2 regions of the Janthinobacterium sp. GW823-FHT03B06 genome follow, and region 1 is predicted to be linked to the other one. Evidence: predicted binding sites of a transcription regulator. Region 1 holds the regulator's gene; the other holds the start of a gene.
The links. The regulator FliA, encoded in region 1, starts transcription of late flagellar genes. The targets are predictions, from matches to a motif close to CTAAAGTTTNNNNNNNNNNNGCCGNTA.
Positions count from the first base shown of each region.

Region 2: the regulator FliA is predicted to act here: its motif matches at 2,077-2,103, upstream of AC1RBA_RS15855 (flagellar protein FliT).

Region 1 covers NZ_JBXAJE010000002.1:892,424-899,745, forward strand. Annotated here, with positions in the region: gene AC1RBA_RS10055 (hypothetical protein) at 1-731, opposite strand, end outside; gene AC1RBA_RS10060 (translation initiation factor Sui1) at 803-1,165, opposite strand; gene motD (flagellar motor protein MotD) at 1,228-2,016, opposite strand; gene AC1RBA_RS10070 (flagellar motor protein) at 2,022-2,768, opposite strand; gene AC1RBA_RS10075 (RNA polymerase sigma factor FliA) at 2,750-3,481, opposite strand; gene AC1RBA_RS10080 (MinD/ParA family ATP-binding protein) at 3,527-4,390, opposite strand; gene flhF (flagellar biosynthesis GTPase FlhF) at 4,383-5,711, opposite strand; gene flhA (flagellar biosynthesis protein FlhA) at 6,024-7,322, opposite strand, start outside.
Region 2 covers NZ_JBXAJE010000004.1:258,624-265,945, forward strand. Annotated here, with positions in the region: gene AC1RBA_RS15845 (M13 family metallopeptidase) at 1-986, opposite strand, end outside; gene AC1RBA_RS15850 (HDOD domain-containing protein) at 1,142-1,969, shown strand; gene AC1RBA_RS15855 (flagellar protein FliT) at 2,147-2,443, shown strand; gene AC1RBA_RS15860 (type IV pilus assembly protein FimV) at 2,876-3,988, opposite strand; gene fumC (class II fumarate hydratase) at 4,161-5,555, shown strand; gene AC1RBA_RS15870 (RNA-binding S4 domain-containing protein) at 5,651-5,872, shown strand; gene AC1RBA_RS15875 (hypothetical protein) at 5,998-6,282, shown strand; gene bufB (MNIO family bufferin maturase) at 6,287-7,322, opposite strand, start outside.

The DNA of each region.
Region 1 (7,322 bases):
TAGGGATTCGTGGTGCCGGGCGTGAGGATGTCGTCGTAGACCATGCGCAGGGCCAGCAGGTAGCCATACGCTTGCGGCGCGTCTTTCTGCACCACGTCGCCATCGCGCAGGTAGGCCATCATCAGGGTCGACACGCTGGTCAGTTCCGCCTCATCCGCCTGCGCCGTCAGCTGGGCGATGGCTTGCCGCTTCCATGCCTGCACCAGCGGATCATCGGGACGGTTGCGCAGCGCGCTGCGGTCGCCGAACGGACCTTCCGACAGGAACAGGGTAGCCGCGCCCGGTACGCCGCCTTGCGCGGCAGTGGCCAGGTAGCCGAGGCGGTCCTCGCGCTGGCGCTGCGTCAGACCCGCGCACAGCTGCTGCTGGGCGGTTTTTTCTTCCACCGTCATCTCGCGCCCCAACTCGAATTCCATCCCCGGCAAGCGGTTTTCGCGCTGGAAGACGATGCAGTCGTCGATCAGGTTGTAGGCCGCATACGCGTCCTCCGGCTTGCCGCTGGCGCCCAGGCGTTCGAGCCGCTGTGCCAGGGACACGACAACGGGCGCGGCATCGGCGACCGGGGTGGCGTCGATATTCAAATACGACGCCAGGCTGCGTCCCGCCGGCGCGCTGGCGGCAGCGGTGGCGCCAGCGTCCGGCGCGCCGCCATCGGGTGCGGGCCAGTACACGAGCGCCAGCACTGCCGCGATGGCAGCGGCGATGGCGATACCGGTCAGTTTGCTGTTCATATGAGGTCGCGCATAAAAGGAAAAGCACGTTACCACAGGCGCACGGCAGCAGGCCGCACGCCTCCGCACGCTCAGCCGCCGGCCTTTTTCGGCTGGTGGCCCAGCTTGGCCAGCGCCGCCATCACCGTTTCGACATGGTCGCCCTGCACTTCGATCACGCCATCCTTGACCGTGCCGCCAGAGCCGCATTGCGTGCGCAGCTGCTTGCCCAGCAGGGCCAGCGCGATGGCGTCCAGCGCCAAGCCCTTGACCACGGTCACGCTCTTGCCGCCCCGGCCCTTGGTCTGGCGCGACACGCGCACCACGCCATCGCCCGCCGGCGCCGTCTTGGCTTGCGCCTTGCACGCGCATTGCGCCAGCGGCTGGCGGCAGGCGGGACACATGCGGCCCGTTTCAGTGGAATAGACGAGACCGCCCAGGGAGCTGCTTTTCATGATGGAGAGATAATAGGTAGAAATAAAGGAAAGATGGCCGCGCTTGTAGCAAGCGGCGGCGTTCAGTTGGCGGGAACCGGTGCCGGCGCCACAGGCGCCGTCGGCACTTCCGTCACCGTTTCCGGGATGCCCGAGAGGATCGTCACGGCGACCCGGCGGTTGCGCGCGCGCCCTTCCGGGGTTTCGTTGGGCGCCACGGGGATATTGTCGGCGTGGCCCACCGCCGTCAGGCGCGACGCCTGCACGCCGCTGGCGATGAACAGGCGCACCACGGCGCTGGCGCGCGCGGCCGACAATTCCCAGTTCGAGGCAAAATTGGAATTGCTGATCGGCTGCACGTCCGTATGCCCTTCCACCTGCACGTCGTGCGTGTCATCCTTGAGCAGCACGGCGACGGCGCGCAGGGCCTGGTCCGATTCCGCCGTCAGGCGCGCCGCGCCCGGGTCGAACAGCACGCTGGCATTGATTTCCACGCTCACGCCGCGGCTCGTCTGCGTGACCCGCACCTTGCCTTCCTTGACCAGCGGCGCCAAGGTGGAAGTGAGGTCCTGCGCCAGGCGCGTCATGTGTTCGCGCTCGCGGCGGATGGCTTCCGTGCGGCGTTTCAGGGCGGGGTTCGGCAACGGGATCGCCTGCGGCGCTTCCATGATGATGGGCGGCGCGCCCTTTTCCAGGCTGAAGGCCTGGCCGATGGCATTCTGGAAGACGCGGTACTTGCCCTCGTTGACTTGCGAAATCGCGTACATCACGACGAAGAACGCGAACAGCAAAGTGATGAAGTCGGCATACGAGATCAGCCAGCGGTCCTGGTTGTCCGGTTCCTCGTCATACTTCCTGCGCGCGCGCCGCATCATGGTCAGTGCTCGTGCAGCAGGCTGGACACGCGCTCTTCGATGATGCGCGTATGGTCGCCCGTGGCGATGTCGTACAGCACGGCGGCCGTGATTTCATACTGCAGCACGCGGCGCGAGACGATGGCCTTGAGTTTATTGGCCACCGGCAGGAACAGCAGATTGGCCAGGCCCACGCCATAAATCGTCGAGACGAAGGCCACGGCGATGCCGCTGCCCAGTTTGCTCGGGTCGGTGAGGTTTTCCATCACGTGGATCAGGCCCAGCACGGCGCCCAGGATGCCGATGGTGGGCGAATAGCCGGCCGCCGATTCCCACACCTTGACGGCCTGGCGCTCGGCCATTTCGTAGGCGGAAATTTCCACGTCGAGCAGCTGGCGCAGCTTGTCGGGCGCGATGCCGTCGACGATCATGCGCAAGCCCTTGGCGTTGAAGCGGTCGGCCGTGTTTTCCATCAGGCGCTCGAGCGCCAGCGGGCCGTCGCGGCGCGCCGTCAGGCTCCATTGACCGATGTCGCGCGCCAGCGCGGCGCGCGTGTCGGCGGGCGGCAGGAAGACCCAGCGCAGCATTTCCAGGCCGCGCACGAAGGTGCGCAACCGCGTCTGCAGCAGCACGGCGCCGAAGGTGCCGATGATGACGATGGCGAAGGCGGCCGGCTGCAGCAGGGAGGCCATCTTGCCGCCTTCCAGTGCCTGGCCGACCAGCAGGCCCGCCAGCGCCAGCGCCAGCCCGATTACGCTGGACCAGTCCACGCCTGCTCCCTCAAGGTTGCGCGCAGGCGCGCGACGGCCTGGGTATGCAGCTGCGAGACGCGCGATTCGGAAACGCCCATCACCGCGCCGATCTCCTTCAGGTTCAGCTCTTCTTCGTAATACAGGCCCATGAGTATTTTCTCGCGTGGTGGTAGCGCGTCGATGGCATCGATCACGGATTGCCGGAAATCGGTATCGAGCAGGGAACGCAAGGGGTCGCTGTCCTCGTCCACGCAGTGGCGGTCGAGGAAGCTGTCATTGCCGTCCGGATCATGAAAGTCTTCGTAATACACGAGCTGGTGGCCGCCGCCGTCGCCCAGCATTTCCTGGTAGTCGGCCAGCGACATTTTCAGCAGTTTCGCCACTTCCGATTCCGTCGGCGGATGGCCGAGGCGCTGCTGCAAGGTGCTCATCGCCTCCTCGATCTTGCGCATGTTCTGGCGCATGCTGCGCGGCAGCCAGTCGCTGGTGCGCAATTCGTCGAGCATGGCGCCGCGGATGCGCAGCACGGCATAGGTCTCGAACTGCGCGCCATGCGTCTCTTCATAGCGGCTAATGGCATCGAGCAGGCCGATCATGCCGGCCTGGATCAGGTCATCGACCTCGACCGAAGGCGGCAATTTCGCCTTCATATGGTGCGCCAGACGCTTCACCAGCGGAATGTGCTCCGTCAGCAAATAGTCCTTGTTCGATTTCCCTTTGACCGTGTACATAGGCTGCTTATTGTTTTCTCATCTTATCTGGTGCTGCGGTTCGATTCAGGCGCTGAACTGGTGCGGGCTCCCCGTCTGGTACAAGGTGCCGCCAAGCACCGGCGCCGCCGAACGGGCCAGCCGCTCGGCCAGTCCGCGAAACGCCACCGAGGCGCCCGCCAGCGGAAACGCATCGACCACGCTGCGGCCCAGGCGCGCCGCGCGGTGCAGATATTCATCGGCAGGCACCGAACCCATCGAGGTCAGCTTCACGGCCAGGTAGCGGCTCGCCGCCTGTGCCATATTATCGTATACCACTTTTGCCTCGGATTCGGAAGCGCCCGTGACGAGAATGCCGAATGGACGGCGTCCCAGTTCCTGGCTCAGGCGCTTGATCAGGCAGTACGCCGCCTTGATCGAGGTGGCGCTGGTCGACACTTGCACCACGATATCCGACGAGGCCATCAAGGGCACGGGGAAGCAATCGCCCTCGTCGGCCACGACGCCGTCGACCAGCACGATGCCGCTCTGGCGCGCCAGCACCTCGAAAGTCTTGCCCAGGCGGCGCAGTTCGTCCTCGCCCGCATAGTCCATGCTGTCCATCAGGTGGTTGCGCGCGCCCAGGCTGGCCACGCCGAAGCCTTGCGGCACCTGATGGATGACCTGGTTCAGGCCGCACTGCTGGCGCGCCACGTCGCGCAGGCTGGCGCCGTGCGCCAGTCCCAGGCGTGCAGCCACGCCATCGCTGCCGCCGCTGGCGTCAAGCAGCAGCACGTCATTGCCGCCATAGGCGAGCGAAGCGCCCAGGTTGACCAGCATGGCGCCCTTGTCGTCCTGCGGCGTGGCCGAGAGGAACGTCATGACGCGCGGCTGCGGGCCGGCCAGCATGCGGCGCAAGCCCTCGGCCTGGTCGAAATCGAAATTAGCCAAGGTGCACCCCGCGCGCTTCATTGTTGCGGGCGGCCGCCTGCGCCATCAGGAGCGGCAGTTCGGCGTCGGAAAACTGCGTGGCCGCCGAGTCGCGCTTGAGCTTGAAGGCGCGGTCGATCAGGTAGCCGCGGTCGGCCAGGTACAGGTCTTCCGGCACGCGCTGGCCGTTCGACACATAAAACAGGTTCAGCTTCTGGCGGATCACCACGTCGAGCACGTTGCCGATCGACGCCGCTTCATCGAGCTTGGTCATGATGCAGCCGGCCAGGCCGCTGCCCTGGTAGGCGCGCACTACTTCGTTCAACGTTTCCTGCGTCGCCGTGGAGTTCAGGCACAGCAAACGCTTCACGTCGGCGCCGGCGCCCGACAGCATGGCCACCTGTTCCGTCACCATCTGGTCGCGCTGGCTCACGCCCACGGTATCGATCAGCACCGTGTGCTTGTTCTTGAGTTCCTTCAGGGCGATGCGCAAGTCCGCTTCGTCCTTCACCGAATGCACCATCACGCCGAGGATCTTGCCGTAGATGCGCAGCTGTTCGTGCGCGCCGATACGGTAGGCGTCCGTGGTGATCAGGGCCAGCTTTTCCGGGCCGTGGCGCATCACGCAGCGGGCCGCCAGCTTGGCCGTGCTGGTGGTCTTGCCGACACCGGTCGGGCCGACCAGCGCGAACACGCCGCCCTGCTCCAGCATGGCGTCTTCATTGGCGACCGTGTTCAGGTTGCGGCTCAGGACGGTCTTGATCCAGCGCATGCTTTGCGCACCGTCGAGGCCGGCGGGCAGCTTGTCGATCAGGTAGCGCGCCAGGCTGGCCGAGAAGCCGGCCGCCAGCATTTCGCGCAGCACGACGGCTTTTTGCGGCTCGCGCTGCTGCGTCGAACCCCACGAGATTTCCGCCAGCTGGGTTTCCATCATGCCGCGCATGGCGCGGATTTCATTCATCATGCCGCTCATCTCGGCGGCGGCGTTTTCCTTGACGTGCGCCAGCGCGCTGGCCATCATCTGCTGCATGCGGGCCATGTCCACTGGCTCGCCGGCTGCCTGGCGCGGCGCGGCAGGACGGGGCGCGGCCGGGCGCTGGGCCGGGGCGGCCGGACGCTGCGGCGTGGCGAACTGGGTCTGCAACTGGGGACGGGGCTGGGCCATTTCGGACGCGGCCGGCGGCGACGCCAGCGAAGCGGCATCGTCATTGGCCAGCGCGAGGATTTCCACCACGCCATCGGTCTGGCGGTTCGACAGGATCACGGCGTCGGGACCCAATGCTTCGCGCACCTTGCGCAGCGCATCGCGCGACGAGGCGCCCGTAAATTTCTTCACATTCATGACCGGCCTCCCAAGGCGGGGGTGGCGCAATATTGGCTGAACTGTGTGACCATCATCGACTCCTGTTGCTTGGGTGCTGTCTTCCACATGGACACAGATCACCCGGACAGTTTCTATTATTAGCGATGCTTGCAGGAAATGATCGAAGGAACAGGACGGGAAAGTACCCGTTATTCAGTTTGCCGGCAGGAAATTGATGTTTATTTGACCAAAAGCAAGGGCTGAGAAGCTGGGGTCAGACCCCCACTAACGCTAACGCAAAGCTCCGCGCTAACGCTGGAGGGGGTCTGACCCCGGTACTAATGCTGTCGACTATTGCGCCCCCACCAGCGCCGTGACGCGGATCGTCTTGGTTTCCGGCACTTCCGCATGCGACAGCACTTTGAGCTGCGGCAAGGCGCGGCGCAGGAAGCGCGACAGCAGGGCGCGCAGCGGCGCCGGCACCAGCAGCACGGGCGTCAGGCCCAGCGCTTCCTGCTGCTGCGCGGCCAGGCCCGCCTGGTGGGCGATGGTATCGGCCAGGCCCGGCTCGATGCCGGCGCCGTCGCCGCCATTGCCCATCGCCTGCATCAGCAGGCGCTCCAGGCGGCTGTCGAGGGTCATCACGGACAACTCGGCCGCACCGGGGAACAGCTGCTGCACGATGGCGCGGCCCAGCGAGACGCGCACCAGCGCCGTCAGGTCGTTCGGGTCTTGCGTATGGACCGTATGCTCGGCCAGGGTTTCGATGATGGTGCGCATGTCGCGGATGTGCACGCCCTCGGCCAGCAGGTTCTGCAGCACTTTCTGCAGGGTCGACAGCGACAGCATCTTCGGCACCAGGTCTTCCACCAGGCGCGGCGCATCCTTGCCCAGGTGGTCGAGCAGCGACTGCACTTCCGCGCGGCCCAGCAGCTCGGACGCATGCGAGGTGATCAGGTGATTCAAGTGCGTGGCCACCACGGTGCCCGCATCGACGACCGTGTAGCCCATCGATTGGGCCTGGTCGCGCAGGCTGGCGTCGATCCAGGTGGCAGGCAAGCCGAACGCGGGGTCGCTCGTGGCCAGGCCCGGCAAGGTGCCGCTGGCCATGCCGGGATTGATCGCCAGGAACTGGCCGTTGAACGCTTCGCCCACGCCCACTTCCACGCCCTTGAGGGTGATGCGGTAGGCGGACGGCTTCAATTCCAGGTTGTCGCGGATATGCACGGGCGGCGCCAGAAAACCCACTTCCTGGGCAAATTTCTTGCGGATGCCTTTGATGCGCTTGAGCAATTCGCCACCCTGCGTCTTGTCGACCAGGGGGATCAAACGGTAGCCCACTTCCAGGCCCAGGGTGTCGACGGGCATGATGTCTTGCCAGCTGGCTTCTTCCTGCTCGGGCGCCACCGTGGCTGGCGGCGCTTCGGCCGGCTTTTCGGCCGCCGCCTTTTCCTGCGTGCGTTTCTTGCTGATCAAATAGGCGGAGCCGGCCAGCAATGACGCCAGCAGGATGAAGACCATGTTCGGCATGCCGGGGATCAGGCCCATGCCGCCGATGATGCCGGCAGTAATGTACAGCACTTGCGGTTTCGCAAACAATTGCCCCACCAACTGGGTGCCAATGTCCTGTTCGCTGGCCACGCGCGAGAC
Region 2 (7,322 bases), on a different contig from region 1:
GCGTGGAAGGTAAGGAAATCTTTCCACGTGGCCAGCGGCACGCTCGCCACCAGCGCGGCGCTGCCCGTCATGGCCGTCGGATGCCAGACAATGAAATCCGTCTGCTGGCCCAGCCCTGCCGCCTGGAAGAAGGCTTTCCAGTCGAGTCCCGGCGCCTTGCTGGCGAAGTCGGCGGCGCGCCACGCATTGTTGCCCTTGGCCACATCGGCCGAATCCTCGCGGCTGGCGTGACTGGCGGCAATTTGCTGTTCCAGCGCAAACACGCGCGCGGCGCGGGCCGGCGCATCGCGGTAGCCGGCCTGCTTGAGCATGGCGGCAATATGCGCCTGGTAGCCCGCGCGCAAGCCCTGCATGCGCGCGCTGTCGCTCTGGTAGAACGCGCGGTCGGGCAAGCCCAGTCCGCCCTGCAGCAGGTAGGCCACATTGCGCGTGGTGTCGTTCAAGTCTTGCGCGACCCACAGGCCGAACAGGTTTTCCGTATAAAAATTGGTGGCGTTGAGCGGGTCGACGTCGGCGCGCAGGCTCTCGCCCAGCGCGCGGGCCAGCCCTGCCTGGTCGCGTATGCCGTCGATCTTCTTGAGCAGCGGCTTGATCGGCGCCCAGCCTTTCGCTTCGATAGCCGCTTCATCCATCCAGGAACGGTAAAAATCGCTGACCTGGCGCGCCGATGCATCCGCCTGCGGCGCCGCCGCCAGGCCTTCGACGAGGCCGATGATGCGCTCGTTGGTGGCGTTGGCGAGGATGGCGAACGAGCCCCAGCTGCTGCGGTCGGCGGGAATTTCCGTGCTGCGCAGCCAGTCCCCATTCACGTAATCGTAGAAATCGTCACCGGGCAAGGCCTTCGCGGCAGCGGGGGCGGCGACGCTGGCGGCCCCTTGCTGGCCATGCGCCCGGGCGGGCAAACCGGTCAGCGAAACGCCGGCCAGGGCGAGGATGATGGCGGCCTGGACTGGCGTCCGGGACCAGGAAAAACGCAAACCGTGCATGGCGATCCTTTCGATGTAATAGCCAAAATCATAACCTGAAAATCCTGCCTTTTTGGGGCGAAAAAGCATCCCCTAACTTTTTTGCATGCGGACAAAAAATCGGCATATAGTGGCACGACCGCATCCCGTACCGCACGAACGCCAAGGAGATTGCCATGCAACTGGAAGCGCTGTTCCAGCATCCCCACGCCCTGCCTGCCGCCCCGAAGATCGTCGATGAACTGGTGCGCAGTTTCGACAACCCCGCCATCGCCACCGAAGACATCGCGCGCAAGCTGGGAGCGGACCCGGCCTTGAGCGCCAAGCTGCTGCGGCTGGCCAACTCGGCCTATTACCATGTGTCGCGCAGCATCGGCACGGTGGAAGATGCCGTGCTGATGCTCGGTTTTGTGACCGTGCGCACCCTCGTCATCAGCTCGGGCCTCGTCAGCGGTTTCAAAGCCGTGCCGGGCCTGAATTTGCCGCAGTTCTGGCGCTACAGCCTGCACAGCGCCGTATCTGCCCGCTGGATCGCGAAGCAGACGGGCGACAACCAGGATCTGGCTTTCACCATCGGCATGATGCATGCGATCGGACAACTGGTGATCCATGCCGCCATGCCCGAGCAAGCAATGCAGCTCGACAAGATCGCCCCGCCGCTCGACGCGCGCCGGCTCGACGCGGAGCGGGTGTCGCTGGGCTACGATTATGCGCAGGTGGGCGCCGAACTGGCGCGCCGCTGGAAGTTTCCGCCCGCCTTTGCCGAGGCCATCGCCGCCTTCCCCGCTCCGCTGGCCAAGCCACCATTGAACCGCCTGGCCGCCATCATCCACCTGGCCGCCTGGCGCGCGCGCATCGATGAAAACCAGCTGAGCAATGAAGAAATCATCGCCTGCTATCCCAACGCGGTGGCCGAAGCGCTCGGTTTGCCGCCCTCCGTGCTGGTCGACAGGATGCCGCCGCTTGCCGAACTGAGCGCGGGCCTGGAAGAACTCGTCAAGTAAGCTGGCCGTTGCCCGCATCGCCAACCGAGCAGGCATGCGGGTTTGCGGGCATGCCGGCTGCCCGCAAAAAAACATCCAAATTATTTTCACTTTTTTTCAAAAACACCCTCAAGTTCCCGTTGGACCCGCCGTTAATCTAGACAAGCGGTAATCCATTCACTAGTTACGGGTGTGCTCATGACCTCCAACGACGTTCTCTCGATGTATGAAAATATTGCAGGAATGACCAATCAAATGGTCGTGGCCGCACGTTCGAGCGACTGGGATGGCTTGGATACCCTGGAAAACCAGTGCGCCAGCGCCGCCAGCGCGACCATGACGGGCAAGGCGCCTGCCCTGGCCGGCGCCTCGCGCCTGCGCAAGATCGACTTGCTCAAGCAAATCCTGGCCAATGACCGCGAAATCCGCGCCATCACGGAACCGTGGATGACCCAGCTGTCGAACGCCATGCCAGGTTCGCGCGCCCGCATGTAAGAAGCTTGCCGCGCCAGAAACGACAAAAGCACCCGCGGGTGCTTTTTTTACGTCTATCACCCTGGCAGCGAGCGCGCCATCTGCGGCGCTCAAAACGGCAAGGCGGGGGAATTTGGAAGGCGAGCCCCAGGTATCTCCTGGCGTCGCCTCGCTGCCGGTTGCATCCGGCGTTCGCGAGCACATCGTCGGCATCGCGAACCGCTTCCAGACCCAGGCGTTTATGCAACGCTACACCTGGTTTGCCGCGCCACACTATCGTTGGTGACTGCGCCAGGCTGGGGCTGTTTTGTCGTAGAGCAAGTCCACTGAATTCATCATAGCACCATCTTTAAGAAACAGGCAACGTGCTTGGCAAGCGTTTCCATGTATTTTTTCAATATCTTTTTTTATATCAAATTGTGGGCGGCCTTGCGGCAGCGCCTTGCGGCAGCATTAACGCGAGAACGGCTCCGGTTCCGGTTCGGCCGTCGCCCCTTCTTCCACCGCCTCCGTCAAGACGGGCACATCCTTCTTCCTGCGGCCGAACGGCTTGCGCAGCAAGACCCAGTATTTCGACGGCGCGCCCGGCCCCGCCGCTTGCCTGCGCTTGCGCACGATGTACACGATGAGCGCCGTCAGCAGCAGGAAGACCAGGGTGCCGATACCGAGCCACAGCATGCCGCCCGATTTCTTTTCCTTGTCGGCAGCCGGCGCCGCGTGCAGGGGTTTCGGTTTGGCATGGGGCGCTTCCGCCACGGCCGGCGCGGCGGCGGGCGGCACGGCGGCTGCAGGCAGGGCCAGCGCCTTTTGCAAGACGCCGATCTTGCCTTCCAGTTCGCCCAGCTTTTCAGTCAGGGCCGTATTTTTCTCGTCCAGCCCCACGCACGCTGCCGCCTGCCCCGTCTCCGCCTGCGGCGCGCAGGCGGCCACGGGCGCTGCGGCGCGGCGCGGCAGCGCGGGGGCGGCCAGTTTGGGTGCGGCGGGCGGCGGCACGAACACGCGCGCCGGACGCACGAGGCCCTCGGCCCGCGCGCGGGCCGCCAGCGCGGCGGCGTCGGGCGACGGCGCGACGGATACGGCGCGTGGCAACGGCACAGGCGTGGAGACCGGCGCGGGCAACGGAATAGCTGGCCGGACTGGCGCACTGGCGGGTACGGCGGCGGGCGGCGCCGGCGTCAGCCACAAGGTGCCCAGGCGCACGACGGCGCCACTGCCATTGCCCAGCAATAAATACAGGTGCACATGCCCCGCCTGGATCGCTTGCCGCGTGGCCACGCGCACATAATGGCGTCCACCGCGCTCAAACGGACTGATCGTCAAGGTTTGCAGGGCAGGATCCATGCCGATGCCGCCACCGCGGTACACATCGGGCGAAGCCAGGCGCACGGTCACGCCATTGGCCTCCTCGGGCGCCAGGGCCGTCAGTTCGAGCTCGGCCAGCAAAGGCTGGCCCACGTGCGACAGGACGGCCATGTCGCCCAGTTCGGCCGCCATGACGGGCGGCAAGGCCAGGCTGGCGGCGGCGCACGCGATCAAAGACCAACGGGGAAGGATGCTGCTCTGCATGGACTGATCGCTTTGATAACAGGATAAATAATGGGGGCTCGCCTGTCTTTAACGGCAGGAAATCGCAAAAATATAGATGGGCCAGGGCAAAAATGATGCAATACAGCATCATCCTGTGCCTTTTTGACGTCTGGAGTACACTCGATCCACCTCCATCGATGAAAGGGATGCCATGAGTAGCAGAATCGAACGCGACAGTTTCGGCCCGATCGACGTACCCGCCGACCGGCTGTGGGGAGCGCAAACGCAGCGCTCGCTCGAGCATTTCCATATCTCCACGGAAAAGATGCCACCCGAACTGATCGCCGCCCTGGCCACCGTCAAGCGCGCGGCCGCCCACGTCAACCTGGACCTGGGATTACTGGATGGCAAGAAAGCCATCGCCATCACGCAGGCGGCCGACGAAGTGCTGGCTGGCAAGCATGACGCAGAATTCCCGCTGGCCGTCTGGCAAACGGGGTCCGGCACGCAAAGCAATATGAACATGAACGAAGTGCTGGCCAACCGCGGTTCCGAGCTGATCGGCGGCTTGCGCGGCGCCGAGCGCCTGCTGCACCCGAACGACGACGTCAACCTGGGCCAGTCCTCGAACGACATTTTCCCCACCGCCATCCACGTGGCGGCCGCGCTGGCCGTCGCCAACACGGTCTTGCCGCCGCTGCGCCAGCTGCGCGCCACCCTGGACGCGAAAGCCACGGAATTTGCCGACATCGTCAAGATCGGCCGCACCCATTTGCAGGACGCGACGCCGCTGACCCTGGGCCAGGAATTTTCCGGCTACGTGGCGCAGCTGGACTTTGCCGAGCACATCATCACGGCAGCGTTGCCGCCGCTGCTGCAGCTGGCCGCTGGCGGCACGGCCGTGGGCACCGGATTGAATGCCCATGTGGAATTTGCCGGCCGCATCGCCGCCGAACTGGCGCGCCTGACGGGCCAGCCGTTCGAAACGGCCAGCAACAAGTTTGCCGCCCTGGCCGCCCACGATGCCTTGGTCGCCGCCCATGGCGCTTTCAAAACCCTGGCCACGGCCCTGATGAAAATCGCCAACGACGTGCGCTGGATGGCGTCCGGCCCCCGCTCCGGCCTCGGCGAAATCACGATCCCCGAAAACGAGCCGGGCAGCTCCATCATGCCGGGCAAGGTCAATCCCACCCAGTGCGAAGCACTGACCATGCTGTGCTGCCAGGTCTTCGGCAACGATGTGGCCATCACGGTGGGCGGCGCCTCGGGCAATTTCGAGTTGAACGTCTTTAAGCCCTTGATTGCACACAACTTCCTGCAAAGCGCGCGCCTGCTCGGCGACGGCATGCGCAGCTTCGACGAGCATTGCGCGCACGGCATCGCGCCGAACCGCGCACGCATCGCCGAACTGATGGAACGCTCCTTGATGCTGGTCACGGCGCTGGCGCCGCACATCGGCTATGACAAGGCGGCGCAAATCGCCAAGCAAGCCCAGCACGAAGGCACGACCTTGAAGGAAGCGGCGCTGGCCCTGGGCTTTGTGACGGAAGAGCAATTCGGCGCATGGATCGTGCCACTGGAGATGACGCGGCCCAACAAAAGCTGACTTACACCCTGCATTGCTGGCGGCTTCAGGTAAACTATGGATTAGTTGAGGTCGTCATCAAGTGTTGAAAACACATCATTGCAATAAGGGATACAATGCAAAAAGTAAGCTTTGATTTAACATCCGAGTTCGTCGAGCTGAACCAGCTGCTGAAGCTGGTCGGCCTGTGCGACAGCGGTGGCGCAGGCAAGGTCATGGTCGATAGCGGTGTGGTGAAGGTCGATGGCAAGAAGGAATTGCGCAAGACCGCCAAGATCCGCGCCGGCCAGGTCGTCAGCGTGGGCGATATCCGTATCACGGTCGTCGCTCCCGTTTGATGCCGGCATGGGGCGCGAAAGCGGCCCCATGCGTACAGCCAGCACTCCTGCCAGCCCGGCTGCCCAAGTCAAGCTGCGACACGTCGTTATTGTCAGATAAATATCGATTGCGGAAGGGGAGCGCCATGGACCATCCCGAACAAGGTACGCGCAGCCAGGAACGCCTGATCGGCGACTTGCGCCAGGTAATAGAAAACGCGGAAGAATTACTGCGTAACACAGACAAATACACCAGCAGCCTGTACCAGAGCGCGCGCGCCAGGCTGCAACTGGCCCTCGTCGCGGCCACGGCCGAACTGGCCCGCTTTGAAGAAGAGCAAGTCACGCGCATGATGGACGCCACCCTGGCCGCGAATGCCCTGTACCGCGATCAGACGGGCGAAGCGCGCCTGCTGCGCGCCTTCGAATAAACCGTCACGCTGCCAGGACCGCATGCGCCAGCCACTGGCGCAGGTGCGCGGCCAAGTCGAAGGCCCGGTCCAGCTCGAACGCCGCATCGAGCGCGGCCCCAAACGTTTGCCCCTGCTGCAGGGCTTGCAAGGCGGCATGCGCAGCCGCATCGAGCACCAGCAACTGCGCTTTCCAGCGCGGCCGGCAGACCAGCGCCCAGCTCGCCACCTGCAGATCTTGCGGAAACATCCCCGAACCGTCTTCCTCCTGATGCGCCTGCCACAAGGCCGCCACCTGCCAGTCGGACGCGAGCAAGGTGCAAGCGGGATGCAAGGTAAAACGCCGCATTTCCAGCTGATCGGGATGCAGGGCGGCCAGCGACTCGGGCGCCAGCGCTTGCGCATCGGCCGCGTAATGGGCCAGGTGCAAGGCCCATTCCAGGCGTGCCATGTCCGGCAGGTAGGGCAATGCGGCCACGGGCGGGAAAGCCGCCAGAAAATCGGCGAAACGGGCGCTAAACTGGTTCAAATCGGCGCTATCGGATGGCATCTGGCGGCCATACGCACGCGCCAGGCCGCCAAAGAAATCCTCGCCCACCAGCGCCAGCACGACGGGATAGGCGTGGCCCAGGGTACGGCGCCAGGTGGCGCTCAAGTTGCCGCGGTACAGCGCGAAACGCTGCGGCACCGCCTCGCCCGCGAACGATGGCAATGTTGCCTCGGTATCGAGCAAGGCTATGGCAAATGCCTGCTGGCCAGCGGCCAGCGCGTCAAGCGACGCGGGTAGCGGCGCGGACGGCGGCGACGCTGCCTGCCATGATGGCGTTTGCGGCGCATGGCGCGCCAGCATGGCTTGCGCCTTGTCCGCTTCGCCCAACAGGATATCGAGCGGCGGCAAATCCGTGTCCCATTCGACGAGGGTGGGAATGGCGCCAAAGCGTTGCAAGGCGGCCGCATATAGCTCCCAGACGGGATCGGCCACGGCGGCGCCATGGTGGTCGATCACGGCGTGCGGCGTCAGCAGATGGCCGCCCAGGTGCAGTTCCCCCACGCTGCCAGGC